4 regions of the Edaphobacter sp. FHG110511_03 genome follow, and region 1 is predicted to be linked to each of the others. Evidence: riboswitches for the same ligand, from Rfam matches in the RefSeq annotation. Region 1 holds a riboswitch; each other region holds the start of a gene.
What was found. A riboswitch is a leader RNA that binds a small molecule or an ion and turns the genes downstream of it on or off. The one in region 1 is predicted to bind cobalamin.
Positions count from the first base shown of each region.

Region 2: linked by a shared signal. The riboswitch ahead of AC5S26_RS25790 (TonB-dependent receptor domain-containing protein) and the one ahead of AC5S26_RS00040 (carboxypeptidase-like regulatory domain-containing protein) in region 1 are both predicted to bind cobalamin.
Region 3: linked by a shared signal. The riboswitch ahead of AC5S26_RS20075 (ribonucleoside-diphosphate reductase subunit alpha) and the one ahead of AC5S26_RS00040 (carboxypeptidase-like regulatory domain-containing protein) in region 1 are both predicted to bind cobalamin.
Region 4: linked by a shared signal. The riboswitch ahead of AC5S26_RS19445 (TonB-dependent receptor) and the one ahead of AC5S26_RS00040 (carboxypeptidase-like regulatory domain-containing protein) in region 1 are both predicted to bind cobalamin.

Region 1 is NZ_JBZYWL010000001.1:11,922-15,006, reverse strand. It holds gene AC5S26_RS00050 (TonB-dependent receptor) at 1-407, shown strand, start outside; gene AC5S26_RS00045 (hypothetical protein) at 881-1,195, shown strand; cobalamin riboswitch at 1,531-1,722, shown strand; gene AC5S26_RS00040 (carboxypeptidase-like regulatory domain-containing protein) at 1,962-3,085, shown strand, end outside.
Region 2 is NZ_JBZYWL010000008.1:95,395-98,479, forward strand. It holds gene AC5S26_RS25790 (TonB-dependent receptor domain-containing protein) at 1-1,950, opposite strand, end outside; cobalamin riboswitch at 2,213-2,402, opposite strand; gene AC5S26_RS25795 (DUF3467 domain-containing protein) at 2,625-2,933, shown strand; gene AC5S26_RS25800 (ArnT family glycosyltransferase) at 2,944-3,085, shown strand, end outside.
Region 3 is NZ_JBZYWL010000005.1:79,275-82,359, forward strand. It holds gene AC5S26_RS20075 (ribonucleoside-diphosphate reductase subunit alpha) at 1-1,293, opposite strand, end outside; cobalamin riboswitch at 1,395-1,588, opposite strand; gene AC5S26_RS20080 (formylglycine-generating enzyme family protein) at 1,655-2,611, opposite strand; gene AC5S26_RS20085 (RidA family protein) at 2,710-3,084, shown strand.
Region 4 is NZ_JBZYWL010000004.1:618,962-622,046, forward strand. It holds gene rpoZ (DNA-directed RNA polymerase subunit omega) at 73-279, shown strand; gene AC5S26_RS19440 (uracil-DNA glycosylase) at 316-1,218, shown strand; cobalamin riboswitch at 1,311-1,513, shown strand; gene AC5S26_RS19445 (TonB-dependent receptor) at 1,550-3,085, shown strand, end outside.

The DNA of each region.
Region 1 (3,085 bases):
GACTGCCCTTCACGCCGAGCATCGGTGGAGACAGCGCAAACACTGGTAACGGAAACAGCGGATATATGACAGCGAATGTCGTTGGCGACCCCAACAATATCCACCGGACGGCGAGTGAGTTCTTCAATACTGCTGCCTATGCCGCTCCTCCGATTTATACCTTCGGTACCGCTGGACGCAATTCGTTACGTTCTGCGGGATATTGGAACCTGGACACTTCGATATTCCGAAAGTTCCCGTTTGGAGAGCGCTATCAGCTGGAGCTTAGAGGCGAGGCGTTCAATGTCTTCAACCATCCCACGCTTGATACCCCGGACGGAAGATTTGGCGACGCAAATTTTGGTCGAGTGACCGGTACTGCGAGTACAGCACGACAGCTTCAGATGGGAGCGAAATTCACCTTCTGATCGAGTGGAAAGATCATGAGTGCGTCCTTCGTTCAACGCGCTGGACGCCGTTACGAGCCCTTCATCAAGAGCAAGACAGAGTAAATACATGGGTGCTTTTTCTTGATGGGCACAGAAGGCTATATGGTGAAGTACAAATCGAACCCGTATAGGCTCTCTTTGAGCAAAGTCTATTCCGTGTACGAGACCGGATCCGCGTGCTTCTTGTTTGAAGTATTGGGTGCTTCGACGAGGGCCATCGTCTGATAAGCGTCCTCAAAGTGAGAGAGTAGACTCGTTGCGGAGCCCTCCTCAAATGCTTGCACTGGATATCCACGATCACGGTAGCGCGAAACTGAGGCTTGCCAAGGAACCTCTTCGCGCCTAATGTGTATGCCACAAGGTTCAGGTTAAACTTTGACTGAAGGAGCGAGTTAACCGACCTGCTGGGGCCACGGACATCTTCAAAAATTCAAATGAAAAAGGTGAACTGTATGGTGAAGCTCATTCATTTCCTCAGCATCGCGGTTCTTGTGGTTTTGACGTTCGCATCGGCTCATACCAGCGGAATGCTCGCTCAGGAACAGCACCCGATTCTGGATAAAGTAGCAGCAAAAGTGATTCAGAAGTACGAGACTACTCCCTGCGCGCAGTTGAAAGAGCAAAAGGCGGCAAAGACGCAACCGTCTGCGGAAGAGCAGAAGGCCATCGCATTCCTGAAGAGCGATCCACAACTACGGACCACCTTCATCAACAAGATCGCCGCGCCGATTGCAAACAAAATGTTTGATTGCGGGATGATTCCGTAGGCGCAATAGGCCACAGTCCTGCGTTGCCTCGTAGCCATTAATAGTAGGCATCATGAACAGGGTTTTGATCCGCCGGCCTCACGCGCCAACCTCATTGGCTCCAGAGCCATCACGTGCATGCATAAAACGAAGAGGCATTAGCTCGAACCTGAAATTAGAAATGTCAGTATAGCCTCGTCGTCGTGCGGTGGAGATTTGCGAAATCGGCTTTGTGATTTCCACATTTCCATCCGCTCCGTGTCGTGCGCAATTGGATCGATTGATTCGCGATGAGAGATGCTAGTGCAACGCAACTCTCTGTCGACAAGACCGCAATTGTAATCGTGATAGCCTAGGATGAATAACGCATCTTGGGTGTCCGCAAGGACATAACAGGGAAGCCGGTGCAAGTCCGGCACGGTCCCGCCACTGTAATCAGGAACGGACTTTCACAAGCCACTCGATGATCGGGGAAGGCGAAAGTTTTTAGAGCTGGCAGCATAAGCTTGCCTGTAAGTCAGGAGACCTACCTGAGATGAGTTTTGTGATTCTACCCCGCGAGGAAACGGGGCTGATCGCTCATCTATCCGGAGCCATCCTGCCTCGTCGTTCCTGCGATTTGAGGTGCATATGCGGTTCTTGAAGTTCGAGGTCTCATTCGGTTTAGCCCGGCGAGTTCTCGCATCCATCAGCTTTCTCTTCTGCCTTACTCTGACAGTTAGACTTTCGGCAGCAACTGGTGGAAGCATCTCAGGCATGGTGACCGACCCCAGTGGTGCGGTTGTCCATGGAGCAGGTCTCAAGCTGGTCAAATACCGGCCAACAGACAACCTACCAGACTGTAACAAACGCTCAGGGTCTCTATTCCTTTCCGAACCTATCGATCGGACACTACGATTTGACTATCTCCGTGGACGGGTTCTCTCCGCAACGAAAAACCAACCTAAACGTGGACACCGACTCGGTTATCCGCGTGGATGTAGTTCTCACGATCGGTAATTTATCCGATACTGTGACAGTTAGCACCGAGACGGGTATTCAGGTTGAAACTGCGGCAACTCATCTTGGAGAGGTCGTCTCGCGTGATCAGATGACAGCGCTACCGCTAAACGGAAGAAGCTACACCGATCTGCTTTCGATCCAGCCTGGGGTTTCACCCATCTCAACGTTGCTTCCGAACGCTGTCATTATGGCAGGAGTTACAGGTGGCATCTCTCCTGGGAACGTGTCGATCAACGGTCAGAGGGAATCCTCCAACGGCTTCATAGTGAACGGTGTAGATGTCCGGGAGCACATGAACGGAGGAACCTCAGTCGTCCCAGACCTCGACTCTATTGAACAATTCCGAGTTTTGACCAACAACTTCGATCCGGAGTATGGCAACTACAACGGAGGCATGGTCACGGTTGTGACCAAATCGGGTAGCGGCCAACTTCATGGAAAGGTTTTCGAGTTCTTCCGTAATACGGCGCTCGACGCGAGAGGGTACTTTGATCTCACTCGCCCGGAATTTAAGCAAGATCAGTTCGGCGTCGCACTCGGCGGACCGGTTGGCGGTCCTATTATGCGAGCTAATCTCCTCTTCTTTTCCGACTATCAGGGAACTCGCAAGACACAAGGCGTCTCCGCAGGTAACATCTCGGTGCCGACCCTGGACGAGCGCTCTGGCAACTTTGCCGGGGAGCTTACCGGCAATGTAAGCGGCCCTTATCTAGCCTCGCTGCTTTCTCAAAAACTTGGTTACGCCGTATCCTCTGGCGAGGCCTACGGCAGCGTCTTTCCAGGCGGGGTTATACCGCAAGCTGCCTGGTCAGCGCCTGGCCGATCTCTTCTGCAGTACATTCCCAAGCCCAACGTAAATGCGACACAGTTTTCCAGCTCAGCCTTCGCGCAGACAAATCGGGATGACAA
Region 2 (3,085 bases), on a different contig from region 1:
GAAGCGTGGCAAAGTGTAGCCGTAATTAACATTGAACCGAATCCCATGTGCAAGATTCCCGATAGCGTCGAAATCCAAGCCTTTTGACGATTCTTGACCTGCCTGATTGAAGTTGCCACCGGGTAGTGGGATGATTACGTTCTGTCGCGTGAGTCGATAAATTGCTGCGCTGAAACTCAACCGGCCTTGAAGAGGGCGCCACCGGTACCCACCTTCATAGCTCTGGCCCGTTTCCGGTAGAAGTTGTTTTCCGTTGACCGGCGTTACGGTAACCGGAGAAAACGAACTTCCCGAGCTAAAGTACAGCTCTTGGCTCTCCGTGGGTGCGAAGACAATACCCGCTCGGTAGTTATAAGCGGTTTGGTTTATTTTGACGTCAGGTCCTCGGCTAACGATGTGACTGTTATCCCACGGATCACTATGTGTACTTCGCTTGAAACTGCTCTCACGCCCACCCACGTTGATCATCCAGTGCTTTGCCAGGGCGATTTGGTCTTGCCAATAAAAAGCATTCGTCAGGTTCTCGAAATAGTTGATTTCGCTAATCGGAAACGATGAGACCGGCACATAAGTTTCCTGGAGAGTAAACACATTCATCGGCGGTGCGAAGCCATCCGAGGCATCGCTTTCATCGGTGTAGTTGTAGTAGTCCTCATACTCATATCCGGCCACAAAGTTATGATCCATACCGGCAAGATGGAAATGACCCAAAACATCCGCCATGTTCTGTTTGGGACGCCGGTGGTGCTTGAAGTAGAGGAATTGGCGATCGACATCGTTTGTCGCAGCGTCATACGAGAGCGATTCTGCGGTGTAATACTGGTCGTCGAATATTCGAAGCGCAAAGTTATCCCGGAACTGCCATCTCTCTGACAGGTTCACATTGACGCGTGTCTGTGTCAGCGCGTCAGTGCCTAATTCGAAATCCTGCGGCGTGTCGAAGCTTGTGCTGAGTTTGAAGCCAGGAATGTTGAGGACTTGCGCCGGGACACCGGCATCGGTTTTGAATCGATCGCGATTAAGGAATTCGGAAACAGTAAACTGCGCTCGGTTACCTATCAGCCAGGTCATCGTCGGCGATACATTAATGCGCTTCGCTCCATTGTTTCTCCAACCGCCGCTATTTTCGAAACTGGCATCTACACGATATAAAAGCGGATCTAGGCCGAAGAGTCTTCCTGCTGCACCTCCGGCCACTTGGTTTGTACCGTAGCTTCCGCCCCGATAGACCAAATCAAAAGTGGGAATCGCCTGTGGCTTTTTGTGAATGATATTAATCGCGCCGCCAAGAGCACCTGAGCCATACAAAATCGAAGCTGGTCCCTTCAAGACCTCGACACTGCGCACACTATTCAGCTGAGTGTTTAGCCGATTACCTTCGAGCCGCATTCCATCTGAAAGAACTACGACCGCGTCTGAGCCGCCCGTATTGAACCCGCGAACCGTGTAGTACTCGTAAACTCCATAGATCTTTTGCGCCGTTACACCAGAGACATTCCTTAGCGCCGTAACGAGGTCGTTCACACCTTGTTCGCGAAGTAGCGTGGATGGAATCGTGCTCACCTGAGCAGGAATTTCATTGTTAGGCACATCCATGTTTGAAGCGGTTGCCTTGGTCTCGGTAGCCGTAACGGAGATTTCAGTTGAGACACTCTTCGGGGCCAAACGAATCTCGATCTGAGAAGACTCCCTCTCTAGATCAATGGGGCGAGTTACGCTTTCGAAGCCATCCGCTTCAACCAGAAGTTCAGAGTGCCTCTTCGTCACATTGTCGAATGCGAAGTTTCCATTGTTCTCGGTCGTGGCCTTCTGTGTGCCTCCCGAAGTTATGAGTTGCACTGTCGCCAGTAGGCCCAGGCCTTGGTTGTCGCGTACTGTGCCAGAAACACGCATGGTTTGTTGAGCACACACTGGCAGGACGGCAAGCGCTATTAAGAAAATGATAGCCATGGGACGTCGTAGACCCACAATTTTGCACAGTCTTGTCCCAATTTGATGGCCATTACTTTGAAGTTTTGGCTTGCCGAAGACTCGGACGAAAAGATCGAGTGCATATCGGTAAGAATCCAGGGGGAGAACATTAATTGTGTTGCGGGGGATGCTCACTGTATAGCCTCCAGCTGGAATGGCTGTAGACTTTGCGAGCAGAGACGATCGAATTGAGACGTCGGGTGGGGATAACGAATCGCATTCTTCCTGTTCTCCGCAGGTAAGTCGTACAACATTCTCGGCAGGTTTCCTGGCTTCGAGGTTGCGATTCTTTGCTGGCCATTCACCTTCCCCAGCAATTGCTGAGTGGTATTACGAATGGCTTCCCTCGCTCACAGTGGCGGGACCGCGCCGGTCTTTCACCGGACTTCCCTATTAAGCCCTTGCGGGCACCTGAGAACTTTCAAGAAATAACATGGCGACTGATGAGCGTCAATCAGAGCCCGTCCTGGAGGTCGAGGAAATTACGGAATGGATGTGCCTAATTCGTGCCCGATGGTCGCTTGTTCCCGCTTATACTGATTGAGCGTTACGATGCAGCCAAGCCTTTTGCACCAAGCAGACGGATCTGGCGGGGTAATCCGTGGGGATTCAAGTCCCCCCTTTCGCACCAACTCTTTTTTAGAAAGTGACTCATGAATCAGCCGAAACCGAATGCGGAGCCGAAGCTCAATCTCTCCACCACCCCGGATTATCGCGAGGGCTATGCCAACAGCGTTCAGGTTCGCATGTCGGTGTGGGACTTCCTGTTGGTCTTCGGGACCATGAGCCAGGACACTCCTGACGAGCTTACCGTGAAGAACTTTCAGGGTATTTACCTGAGCCCGCAACAGGCCAAAGCTTTGCTCAATGTGCTCGGCCACAACCTCGCGCAGTATGAGCAGACCTTTGGCGCCATCGCTCTCGATCAACAGGTCCCCCAGGTCGGCGGTCCCGTCCATTAATAAAACACGCGTGCGATCCTCTCCAGACTCTCGCCGCGCTCCTGCCGAGCTTCCTACAGGACTGCTCTTTCCTCTCTTCTTCGCTGCGGTTTACCTCAGTCACCTTACGCTGCTTCGCCTGCCTTACTTCTGGGACGAAGCCGGTTACTACA
Region 3 (3,085 bases), on a different contig from region 1:
ATTGCACTTCCGATTGCACGCATCTTTGAAGACCATCCATCCATTTCCAGTCTCGGCCAGCGTGCGCATCATGCGCGCATAAAGATCACGCGCCTTCACCTGCCTCACATATTTCTTCTGCTCTTCAGCCTGCTCATACGCCCGGTCGAAGTCTTCCCCGTACAAATCCGGAAATTGTGGTACGACTTTGGGGTCGAACAACGACCACACTCCATCCTCATCCACGCGCCGCATGAACAAGTCGGGAATCCAGTTCGCTAGATTCAGGTTGTAGGTCCTTCGTGCCTGATCGCCGGTGTTGTCGCGCATCTCGAGGAACGACTCCACATCGGCATGCCACGGCTCCAGATAGACGCAGCAGGCCCCCTTGCGCTTGCCGCCCTGGTTTACAGCTGCCACCGAGGCATCCAGCGTGCGCAGCCACGGCACAATCCCATTCGACAGGCCATTCGTCGCCCAAATCAGCGAGCCCTCCGAGCGTACCCGGTGAAAGGCCAGCCCGATACCGCCGGAAAACTTCGACAGCAGCGCAATCTGCTTGTAGGCGTCATAGATCGACTCCAGCGAGTCCTTCGGCGAATCCAGCAGATAGCACGACGACATCTGCGAATGTTTCGTTCCGCTGTTGAACAAGGTCGGCGAGCTCGGCAGATAATCGTGCGAGGCCAGCAGACGATAAAAATCCACTGCCTCTCCCACCCGCGTCGACAGGCCCGCCGACACCCTCATAAAGAAGTACTGAGGCGTCTCAATCACCTGCCGCGTGATGGGATGGCGCAGAAGATAGCGATCGTAGACCGTGCGAAGTCCGAAGTACTCGAATCGATCGGAGAAGCGATCGTCAATCGCGCTGTTCAGCTTGCGCGCATTGCCTGCGACAAACTCCGCCGCATCCTTCGAAACCACTCCTTCGCGATGGCCAACTTCTATCGACTGCGAGAACGAATAGATATTCTGCCCCGCAACCTCCTTCTCAATGGTCGCCAGCAACAGACGCGCTGCCAGCCGGGAGTATTCCGGCTCCTCTGCAATCAACGCCGCCGCTGTCTGGATCGAGATCGAGTCCAGCTCACGAGTCGAGGCCCCGTCAAACAACCCGCCAATCGTTTTGCTCGCAACGCGAATCGCGTCCACATGTGCCAGCCCCTGGCAGCATCGCTGCACGGCTCGCACAATCTTGTTCACATCCACTGGCTCAAGCGCGCCACTTCGTTTGCGCACCTGCATCTGTGGAATCGATTCGGCCGAGGGAAAGTTCGGGTCCAGTTCTGTCAGCGTCGCTTGTGCCGCCATGGGGAGTCTCCTCTTGCCCAGAGCGGAGGAAGCGGAGGACGTCTGCACAAACCGGACGCGGCCACCGCACCTTCCCCTCGAAGGCGTGTGAAATTCGTGCCTTTCGGCACGCGCTTCCGGCAGGTCTTCGGACTCTGCAGGCTCCCTACTTGCTTCGGCTTCCCAGCTTTTCAGCCAGTGCCATATCGAAGCGTTCGTTCCTGCTTACCGCTGCGGGGCAGTTCCGGATTCGCACCGGATTCCCTTTTCAGTCCTGACCACGAGGGCCAGAACACCGTGAAGTTCACTCACTATAACAAGGGCTATACGGCGGGTCAACGTCTATATATTGGGGCCATCATGTGGAAATGAGGAAGAAACTCTAGCCGCGCCGCACGCAGCGAAAGCCCATGTTGCTGGTCGAGCTGTCCGGCGTATTCCTGGTTCTGGCGGCCACGCGATAGCGATTGCAGTAGCTCGCATGGCAAAGAAAGCTGCCTCCCTTGGTGACCTTTTCCGTGCCACGCACCGGGCCTCTCGGGTTAGTCGTCTCATGCTTTGGATGGTTAACCCCAAACCAGTCCTGGGTCCACTCCCACACATTTCCGACCATGGAGTAAAGACCATATCCGTTTGGAGGAAACGCCCTGACCGGGCACGATCCCGCATATCCATCTTCCGCCGTATCCTGCGAAGGAAACTCTCCCTGCCATACGTTGCAAAGGTGTTTGCCTTCGGGTTCAAGTTCGTCTCCCCACGGAAACAGCCTCTGCTCCAACCCGCCGCGAGCAGCGTATTCCCACTCTGCTTCCGTAGGCAGCTGTTTGCCCGCCCACGCGGCATAAGCCTCTGCGTCCGAGTAGGAGACATGAACCACAGGATGATCCTCACGGCCGCGAAGATGACTGCCTGGGCCCTCCGGAGCATCCCACTTCGCTTTGTATACCTTGCACCACCACTGCGCCTGGGCGACAGTGTCTGCGACAAGCTGCTTGAAACGCTCTTTGGGAATATGTGCCCAGAAGACGAAGGACCAGTCGTATCGCTCCGCCTCGGTGATATATCCCGTGGCCTGGATGAACTCTGCGTACTGCGCGTTGGTAACGGGCGTGATGTCGATCGAAAAGGGTGGCAGGACCACGAAGCGGACCGGGCCTTCCCCATCCGCAGAAAAGCCGAGGGCATAATCCGTGCCCATCTTGAAACGTCCACCGGGCAGCACAATCATGCCGGCGCTGGAGCTTTCCTGCAATGGATTGGCCAGAATCGCAGACTCGTTTGTGAGCTTTTCTGCGCGGTCTGCAGAAGGCGTGCAGCAGCTTTTCTTCTCTTCATCCATCGTCAAGGCAATGCTACACAACTTCAAGCCTCGCATGAAATGCCACGATCCCGAGCCACCCTGCAAGGTACGCTGCTCGGCACCATTACAATCCTTCCATGACCCGTACCAACATCCCGGGCACCAGCCCCTACGAACCCATCATCGGCTTCTCTCGCGCCGTTCGCATCGGCAATCAGGTTCATGTCTCCGGAACCGGGCCCGTCGGGGCCGACGATCTCGACGTCGCCGAGCAGACCGATCAGTGCCTCACCCTCATCGCCGCCGCACTCAAGAATGCAGGCGCCTCCTTCAAGCACGTCTACCGCACCCGCATGTTCCTCACCCGCACTGAGGACTGGGAGATCGTAGGCCGTGTCCATGGCAAGTTTTTCTCTCTCATCCGCCCTGCAGCCACCATGGTCGTCGTCAAAGAGCTCCTGGACCCGCGCTGGCGCATCGAGATCGAAGCCGACGCGTTCATTCCCGAATAGA
Region 4 (3,085 bases), on a different contig from region 1:
GATTTCCACCGTGAATTTTTGATGTACATTTTGCGGAGCTGCGATACATTCAAACGACAAGGGGGACCACCCATGACGGATCAAAGTCCATTCCACAATAAGTACAGTCTGGTGAAGGGCGCTGCACGCCGGGCACGGCAGCTGCAGTCGGGCGCCCCTCCGCTGATTGTTGCCAAATCGACCAAAGCCTGCCAGGTGGCGCAGGACGAGATCAGGCAGGGCTATGTAAAGTATGTTCTGCCCCAGCGCCCCGCGACTTCAAATCCGCAGCTGCACTAGGGCCTGACTCCCTTCGACACGCGATAGCATAGATCTATGGCAGGAGAAGCTGAGCAGCAGTTGCGGGCCTATGTCGAGTACCTGCGCGACCTGGGTGTGTACGATCTTTATCGTCGAGGGGAGCCTGTCGTCGAGGCGGATTTGGCTTCGGTGACGGCGGTTGCTGAAACCGTTGCGGCTCCGGCGAGAGAGATTAACGCGGCGGTGGCACAGCCATCCCGTCCGCAGCCTGTGGCAACCGTTCCCAGGGAGCCGGTCGCTGTACCTGCCCCGCCCAAGAGAGAGTTTTCGGAGCCTGAGATTCCCAAGTTAGTAAGTTTCGACAATCTTGCGCCTCTGCCTGAGGTGCGCCTCGCAGCCGCCCAGAAGCCCAGCGCACTAGAGGCGATCCGCGAAGATATCGGCGACTGTACGCGGTGCCCGCTGGCCTATGCCGGGCGGCGCAAGATCGTATTCGCCGACGGAGACCCGAACGCTCGCCTGATGTTCGTGGGCGAGGGCCCAGGGGCGGACGAGGACACACAGGGGCTTCCGTTTGTCGGCAAGGCGGGTCAGCTTCTGAACAACATGATCTCCGCGATGGGACTGAAGCGTGAGCAGGTTTATATCGCGAATATCGTGAAGTGCAGGCCGCCGGGCAACCGCGTTCCGGAGCCGGTGGAGGCAAATACCTGCTCGCAATTTCTCCTGAGGCAGATTGATGTGGTGCAGCCCGAGATCATCGTTGCGCTGGGCTCAACTGCGGCGACTTACCTGCTTGGGGTGAAGCAATCGCTGAGCGGGCTGCGCGGCCGTTGGCATGGCTGCCGTGGCGCAAAACTCGTCGTGACCTACCACCCAGCCTTTCTGCTCCGGGATCCGCGCCAGAAGGGCGAGGCCTGGAAGGATCTTCAGATGGTCATGAAAGAGCTAGGATTGAAGGCCCAGGCGAAGGCATGATTTTTTGACTTCATCCTCATCCATACCGCACACTGGAAATACGCTGTAGCTTTCGGCCCGGCACCTCTATGCTCGTGTGGGCCGTTTAACTCCACCTTGTACCGCAACGAAATGCTCGGGAAGCGCGGTGAGAGTCCGCCACTGCCCCGCAACTGTGATTCGCGCACGCTCGCACTTTCGCGAATGTGAATACTGTCTGGCTCACTCCCACTGACAAATCCTCGGGAAGGGAATAGCCGCAACCGGCAGAATGAAACGCGACAGTCAGGAGACCGGTTCCGTTGTCGCACACCAGCCACGTTTCCGACGGGGGAACGAGGAGTTAATCTTCATGCACGCACCCGCGCGTTCGTTTGCGGCTTCACACGTCTTCCGCCTGCTCTCCGTTCTGGCGATTCTTTCCTTCGTCACGCTCTCCTCCCAGGCAGTCATTGTTCGCGGAACCGTTACCGATCCGCTTGGAGCTGCTGTTGCCGGGGCACGGGTTCAGTTGATCCAGGGCAAGAACGTGGCCGGCTCCGGTCTCAGCGCTGCCGATGGCTCGTTCGAGATTCGCAGCACCGGCTCCGGCCGCTTTCTCCTGCTCACCTCTGCGGCTACCTTCACGCCAGGCATCGGGCAGAGCTTCTACGGTGGACGTACCGACGTCGTCAACCGCAACGTGACCCTCGAGATCGCCGCGGTCACCGCGCAGATCACCGTTACCGCCACCGGAATCCCCACGCCCATCCAGCAGGCAAGTTCGGCCATCAACCTCGTCCCGTTTTCCGCGCTGCAAACACGCGTGGGCGTTGTCGACGACCTGCGCCAGTCTCCAGGTGTCACTGCCGTGCAGACGGGGCAGTACGGCGGCGTCGGATCGCTCTTCGTGCGCGGCGGAAACTCCGACGCCAATAAAGTGATGATCGACGGCGTTACCTCGGAGGATATCGGCGGCCGCTTCGACTTCGGCACCGTCTCCTCCACCGCTCTCGATGGCTTCGAGCTGTATCGCGGACCCAACAGCGTTCTCTATGGTTCGGACGCCGGCGCCTCCGTGGTCAACTTCACCACGCCCCGCGGAGCCACCCTGCGTCCTATCCTCAACTACACGGGAGACGCGGGAAACTTTCACACCTGGCGCAACGAGGTCACCGTAGGCGGAGCGCATAGCCGCCTCGATTACTATGGAGCCTTCTCGCGCTTCGACTCCTCGAACGCTCTGCCGTTATATCGGTATCACGCGTCGACCAGTGCGGCCAATATCGGCTACAACATCACTGCCAATACGCCTCTGCGCTTCACCATCCGCAATGCCGTCTCGGCAACAGGTGTTCCCAACGCGCACGATTTCTTTGGAATCTCAGCGGTGGGCAAGCAGGCTGACCAGGACCTGTACTCCGGCGCTACGATCGAGAACCGTTTCCACAACTGGCATAACCTTGTTCGCTATGGCATCGCCCGGAAACGCGAACAGCTGGTCCAGTTCTACCCGGTGGGTGAGTTGCTGACTTACGACCAGTTTGGAGACGTGGCCTACTTCGGCAATGCGGTCACGATTCGCGGAGCCAACGGCTACTCTGCTTCCGGGCGCGCCGCCATCAATTACCCCGGAGCTTACCCAGCGCCTAACGATCTCGCTTCGTTGCGCGATGAGCTTTACTTCCAGTCGGACTACACCTTCTCGCCACACTTCATCGGCCTCTTCGGCTTCCGGTATGAGGACGAGCGCGGCTCCTCCAACAGCTCTTTCAGCTTCGACAAGACGAAGCGGACCAACTTCCAGTACACGCTCCAGTTTCAGGGCGACCTCTTCAATCGGATCTTCTACTCCCTTGGCGGAGCCATCGAACGCAATGATCTGTATGGCACAGCAGGCACGCCCCGC